Regions from separate parts of the Solibacillus sp. FSL R7-0668 genome, predicted to be linked through region 2. Evidence: riboswitches for the same ligand, from Rfam matches in the RefSeq annotation. Region 2 holds a riboswitch; each other region holds the start of a gene.
What was found. A riboswitch is a leader RNA that binds a small molecule or an ion and turns the genes downstream of it on or off. The one in region 2 is predicted to bind cobalamin.
Positions count from the first base shown of each region.

Region 1: it holds a riboswitch for cobalamin, as region 2 does, so the genes downstream of both, MKX47_RS05670 (hypothetical protein) here and cobJ (precorrin-3B C(17)-methyltransferase) in region 2, are expected to answer to the same signal.
Region 3: it holds a riboswitch for cobalamin, as region 2 does, so the genes downstream of both, MKX47_RS02520 (ABC transporter substrate-binding protein) here and cobJ (precorrin-3B C(17)-methyltransferase) in region 2, are expected to answer to the same signal.

Region 1 is NZ_JBBOUU010000001.1:1,216,097-1,218,365, forward strand. It holds gene MKX47_RS05660 (metal ABC transporter permease) at 1-151, shown strand, start outside; gene MKX47_RS05665 (Fur family transcriptional regulator) at 151-561, shown strand; cobalamin riboswitch at 658-837, shown strand; gene MKX47_RS05670 (hypothetical protein) at 1,008-1,562, shown strand; gene MKX47_RS05675 (ABC transporter substrate-binding protein) at 1,552-2,269, shown strand, end outside.
Region 2 is NZ_JBBOUU010000001.1:1,643,888-1,646,156, forward strand. It holds gene MKX47_RS07925 (cation diffusion facilitator family transporter) at 1-451, shown strand, start outside; gene MKX47_RS07930 (ArsR/SmtB family transcription factor) at 463-780, shown strand; cobalamin riboswitch at 886-1,070, shown strand; gene cobJ (precorrin-3B C(17)-methyltransferase) at 1,216-2,269, shown strand, end outside.
Region 3 is NZ_JBBOUU010000001.1:525,128-527,396, forward strand. It holds gene MKX47_RS02515 (amino acid ABC transporter ATP-binding protein) at 1-508, shown strand, start outside; cobalamin riboswitch at 587-771, shown strand; gene MKX47_RS02520 (ABC transporter substrate-binding protein) at 954-1,901, shown strand; gene MKX47_RS02525 (FecCD family ABC transporter permease) at 1,891-2,269, shown strand, end outside.

The DNA.
Region 1 (2,269 bases), 430 kb from region 2:
GGTATTAATCGGATTAGTTAGCGCATTTTACTTAAACTTAGCGCCAGGTGGTACTATTGTCGTTACATCTATTATGATTTTATTAATCGTGATTTTCATGAAAAAAATAGTTTTAAAATTTTCAACTAAGGTGGAAGGGGAAGAAGCATAGTGAATACAATACGCGCGTGGGAAATATTAAAAGACAATGGCTATAAAAAAACAGATAAACGAGAATTAATTTTAGGTATGTTTGCGGCTACGGATAAATATTTGACTGCCCGTGATTTACTGCAAGTGCTGAAAAAGGATTTCCCAGGCATGAGCTTCGATACAATTTATCGTAACTTAGCAACATTTGTTGAATTAGACATTTTAGAAGAAACTGAGCTAGGTGGCGAGCGCAATTTCCGCATGCATTGTGAATCGGATCATCACCATCATCATTTTATTTGTCGTGATTGTGGGAACGTCAAGGAGTTATCCCTATGTCCAATGGAAATGCTCGGTGAAAAGCTGCCTGGCTATGCAATAGAAGCACATAAGTTTGAAATTTATGGTAAATGTCCAAACTGCTTATAAAGGTATCAATTTTATGTTTTTAAGCTTGAAATTGATGTGAAATTAAAAACTATTTGCATAATTTCAACAGTATGATAAAGTTAGTTTTACAAATTGAATAGTTTGCAAGAAAGAGATGCCTTGTGCATAAATGGGAATTCGGTGTAAATCCGAAGCTATATCCGTAACTGTAAGCGTAGATGAAAGTAAGTAAAATGCCACTGCTAAAAGCGGGAAGGTGCTTATGAGTAAAGTGAAACGCGAAGCCAGGAGACCAATCTTTTTCTGATCGTAACACACCTCTTCGGAAATAAAGAGAATGTACGGCAGCCATACATCAAACAAGCATGTTTACCTATGTATTTTTTGATTTTATGAAGCCATCCATTTTCTGGGTGGCTTTTTTTCATGCCACTTTAGTTTTCTAGAAGTAATGAATTTGAAGTTTTGAAGTGAGGTTGAGAAAGTTGAAGAAGGATATTCGTTATTCATGCTATCCATTCATGCGTGAAAAATGGAACTGTGTTGATTATGAAATTCGCACAGATTCATTAACGACACGTATTGGGGCAGTTATTCCGACATTGGTGGATGATGCACATGGCCAAACGGTATTAGAAGATATACGTATCATCCAGCCACTTGCTTATCACGTAAATGGTTCTGTACGCGGAAAATTAGCGATTACAGAAAATGACTTGCATTGGTTAAGTGATCGCTATGATTATTATGTCAGTGAAGTAAAAGATGCGATTCAGCAGTTTTTATTACCTCAAGGGGTGGAAAGCGCGGCTCGTCTTCACATTTGCCGAAGTGAAGCGAAAAAATCCTATCGCGCATTACATAAAGTAAGCGAAGAACGAGAAGTTCCTGAAATTTTATTCGACTTTTTAGGCTTACTTGCCAATGTATTGTTTGTGATGGCTGTGTATATGAACAAGCAACACGAATGTGATGAAATTGTCTTCATCTCAAAATCGTATCCAATGAAAAAGAAAAAGGAGCAAAACAATGAACTTTAAAATGAAATGGGTTGCACCTGTTGCTGCAGCACTACTTTTAGCAGCATGTGGAGCAGACGAAGAAAAAGCATCAAAGGATTCAGCAAAAGAGCCAGTTAAGCAAACAGAGGTGGATGGACCATACACAGTTGTAGATGACCGTGGGATTGAAGTAACGTTTGAGGAAGTCCCAAAAACAATCGTATCCTTACAGCCAAGTAATACTGAAATTTTATTTGAATTAGGCGTTGGGGATCAAATTGTTGGTGGAACAGATTATGATACATATCCAGAAGCAGCACAAAAAATCGAACGTGTTTCGACATCAACCGTTATTAACGCGGAACGTATTGTGGAGTTAAATCCAGACGTAGTCGTAGCGTATACAGCTGGTGATGAGGCGCAAGTTACACAGTTAGAAGATGCAGGCTTAAAGGTATTTGTCATCGCATCCGCTACATCTTTTGACGATGTCTACACAGATATCATTCAGCTTTCTGAAGTCATGGGCATTGAGGAAAAGGGAAATGAAGTTGTGGCAGATATTAAAGATCAAATTGCAGCAGTTCAAGAGAAAACAGATACAGTTGATACAAAGAAAAAAGTATACTATGAAGTATCACCAGCGCCAGATATTTGGACAACGGGTAATAACACATTCCAACAAGAAATTATGAATACTGCCGGTGTTGAAAATATTTTCGTCGATCAAGAGAGCTGGTTAAGCG
Region 2 (2,269 bases):
GGCGATTATTGCTGCATTGTTAATGATGTTTTTCGGATTTGGCTGGGCAGATCCACTGGCAAGTGTTATTGTAGCACTGCTTGTATTACGTGGTGGCTATTCCGTAACGAAAAATTCACTACATGTGTTAATGGAAGGAACACCAACAGTGGTCAATAGTGAAGACGTACTCAACATTATTCAAGGACATGAGCAGGTGCGCAGCGTTCATGATCTTCATATTTGGGCGGTTACGAGTGGCTTACACGCATTGACTTGTCATATTGTATTGGATGATGCCTTAACAATAAAAGAAGGTAGTGCCATTATCGCACATATTGAACACGAACTATTACACGCCAATATTCAACACGCGACTATTCAGATGGAAGATAGTAGCCATAAACATGGCGATTCTGTGTATTGTACGGTAAAGGCTGAAGCAGGTGGACATCACCATCACCATCATTAAGGAGGCAATTTATGAACGAGCAAATGGATCAAGTACGCCATGAATTAGATGAAGAAACCTTATTTGTAGTATCTCAGACCTTCAAAGCATTAAGTGATCCAACACGTATTCGAATATTAAACTTATTATGCTGTAAAGAATATGCCGTAAACGATCTAGCAGAAAGCTTGAATTTAAGCCAATCTACAGTGTCACACCAGCTGCGGTTTTTAAAAAATTTACGCCTCGTCAAGTTTAGACGTGAAGGGACAACAATGTTCTATTCAAGTGATGATGAGCATGTAATGAATTTATTGCATCAGGCGATTGATCATGCGAAACATGAATAATACAATACGCCGGATATCTCTTAGATTTATACATGAATTGTTATAAAAGTGAAAAAATTATATCCAATACCAATGAAGTATGTTACTTTAAGAATGTTAATTAAATAATTTGCAATTTAAATGAGTGCTTACATTTTTATGTAAGGTAAAAGGGAAATTAGTGAAAATCTAATGCAGCCCCCGCTACTGTAAATGCTGATGAAATCACAACAATCACTGTCAATCGATGGGAAGATGTGAAAGTAAAATGAAGCTTGAGCCAGGAAACCTGCTTATTTAAACGATACTTACTTTTCGGAGGGAGAAGTGTAGGCGAAACATGATCATGTTTTTGTGTTTTTTTATACTAATCCGTATACAATTTCACTTGCCCGTACCTCTTTTTCTAAAAAGTAGGTGCGGGCATTTTTTCATTTCTATACGGAGGGTGTTTGGATGCAAAAGGGAAAAATTTTTGTTGTTGGCTTTGGTCCTGGTGATCGAGAGCATATTACAAAGCGTGCAGTCGATGCACTGCAACAAAGTGAACACATTATGGGCTATAAAACATATGTGGACTTGATTGAACATTTAGTAACGGCAAAAACGATTGTAAGTACAGGGATGACTGAGGAAGTCTCGCGTGCACAAGAAGCGGTTAAGCAGGCAGAGGCAGGAAGTATCGTATCGGTTATTTCAAGTGGAGACTCAGGTGTTTACGGGATGGCCGGTCTTGTATATGAGGTGCTAATTGAAAAGGGCTGGACAGAGGCAACGGGTATTGAAGTGGAAGTAGTGCCGGGGATTTCCGCGATTAACTCTTGTGCAAGTTTGCTTGGTGCCCCCGTTATGCATGATAGCTGTACGATTAGCTTGAGTGACCATTTAACACCGTGGACAGTGATTGAAAAGCGAATTGAAGCAGCAGCAATGGCCGATTTTGTCGTTGCGTTTTACAATCCTAAATCAGGTAGACGAACAAGACAAATCGTAGAAGCGCAACGCATTTTGTTGAAATATCGTGCGCCCGATACGCCGGTTGGATTGGTGAAGGCAGCCTATCGCGATACTCAGGATATTGTGTTAACAACACTTGCCGAAATGTTAGAGCATGATATAGGCATGCTGACGACTGTTGTTGTAGGAAATTCCTCTACCTTTTACTATGACAATAAAATCATCACACCGCGTGGCTATCAGCGAAAATATACATTAGGTGAAGAAAAGCAACTATTAAAACCACACCAACGCTTGAAGAAGGAAGCCGAACCATGGGCATTAGACCAAGAAACAGGTGAGGCAAAGGAAGGCTTTGAAAAAATAGAGGCGATTGAGAAAAAAACAACGAATGTGAGCGTAACGGAATGGAGCTCATTGCAATTAGCGAATGAAGCATTGGCGCTTGTTCGACCAGAGGAAAAGGTGGAAAATCCTTTTTTAGTGCAGCAAAAGCAGGAGTCCATTTTTGAATTTGCTGTGTCTCCAGGGGTTGCCAATAAAATGATTACCC
Region 3 (2,269 bases), 1.1 Mb from region 2:
TTTCGTCTTTCAAAATTATAATTTGTTTAATAATAAAACTGCGCTTGAAAATGTGGCAGAAGGTTTAATTATTGGGCGCGGCATGAAAAAGGATCAGGCCTATGACATTTCGAAAACAGCGCTCGATAAAGTCGGATTATCGGCGAAATATGATGCTTACCCAAGTCAGCTATCAGGAGGCCAACAGCAGCGTGTCGGTATTGCACGCGCGGTCGCCTTAAATCCAGATATTATTTTATTTGACGAACCCACTTCTGCACTCGATCCAGAATTGGTTGGCGAAGTGCTAACGGTGATGAAGGATATCGCAAAAGAAGGGACAACAATGCTCGTAGTGACACATGAAATGTCATTTGCTAAGGAGGTGGCCAACCGGATAATTTTCATGGATGGTGGTCATGTTATCGAAGAGGGCTCACCACATGAAATATTCGTGCAGCCAAAAGAAGACCGCACAAAGCAATTTCTACGCCGCGTCCTACCAGAAGAATACACGTATCATATTTAATGAATTAAGAGGAATTATCTGAAAATAAGTATAAGTTTGCGTACAAAACGAAATTTATCCGCTATAATAAAAGATAAATTTCATATCGATTGTAAAGGTTCTTATTCAACAATAAGAAGTAATAGGGAAATCGGTTAAATGCCGATGCGGTCCCGCCACTGTAAATGCGAGTTTAAAGCATGATGCCACTGTATCATACGGGAAGGCGCTATTAAACGTTTGAACGCATAAGCCAGGAGACCTGCCTTTATAATGCCCAAAGATACGCCTACGAGGATAGGATGTGGCAGATAAGTTCCGGTTAGTTGAATTTTATTTGCATACGTAAAGCTTCCTTCTCATATGAGGTGGGGCTTTTTCTTTTTGCTAAATAACAGGTGATCAGGGCTTATGAAACAATGAGCACAGTAGATGTGTTTTCTAAATCCAAGGAGGCAGTTTTACAATGAAAAAATGGCAAGCACTTTCTTCAGTAGCCGTATTAACAGTAGCATTAGCAGCATGCGGCGAGGAAGAAGCAGACAAAGTAAAAGAAAATGAAACTACCGAGGCAACAGAGCAAGCCCAATTTCCAATTACACAAATGGATGCATTAGGCAAAGATATTACAATCAAAAAAGCTCCGGAGCGTATTATTTCACTCGTTCCATCAAATACAGAAATCTTATTTGGCTTAGGCTTAAACGATCAAATTATTGGTGTTTCTGACAATGACACATACCCAGAGGAAGCGTTAACGAAGGAAAAGGTTGGCGGCATGGAATTTAATTTAGAGCAACTCATTGCCTTAGAACCCGATTTAGTATTGGCGCATGAATCAGGTATGTATAGCTTTAATGAAGAAGCGATTGCACAGCTAGAAGCAGTTGGGATTCCGGTATTTGTTGTGAAAGATGCTAAAACATTTGAAGAAACATATACGACGATTGAGCAAATTGGGCGTTTGACAAATAAGGTACAAGAAGCGAACGATATTATCGCTTCAATGAAAGAAGACATTGAAGAAATCGAAGTGAAGGTGGCAGACTTAGAAGAAAAGTCGGTATTTATCGTTGTTGGTACAGACCCTGACCTTTATGCAGCAGGGCAGGATACCTTTATTAATGAAATGTTAGAAGTACTAAATGTGGAAAATGCTGTACCCGAACTAGGCTGGCCAATGTATAGCGCTGAGCAATTCGTCAGCAGTAACCCAGATGTTATTTTAGCGACGTATGAAAATGATATTGAGGAACTTACAACAAATGATGCCTATGCAGAGATGACTGCGGTGAAAAACAGCAACGTAAAATTAGTGGATGCGGATACGACAAGTCGTCAAGGTCCACGTCTAGTGGAGGGCATTGAATCGATCGCGGAGGCTATTTATCCAGAGGTATTTAATGAACAGTAAATATTCAATCGCCTATATTTTATCGATTGGATTACTTTTAGCGAGTATGTGGATTGGGATTTCATTTGGTTCGGTCGACATTCCGCTCTCTACTCTGTGGGATAAAACGACAGACCCCGTTGCCTACAGCATTCTTTGGAAAATACGAATGCCACGTGTTATTTTAGCGGCATTAATTGGTGCGTCTCTTGCAATTGCGGGAGCTGCCTTCCAAGGTTTGCTGAAAAATCCATTAGCAGACCCGTATACACTAGGCGTTTCCTCGGGAGCTTCTGTTGGGGCTGTAATGACGATTTTTTTAGGTATTTCGATTCCATTCCTTGGCTCGTTTACGCTCCCAATCTTTAGTATGCTAGGCGCGGCGATAA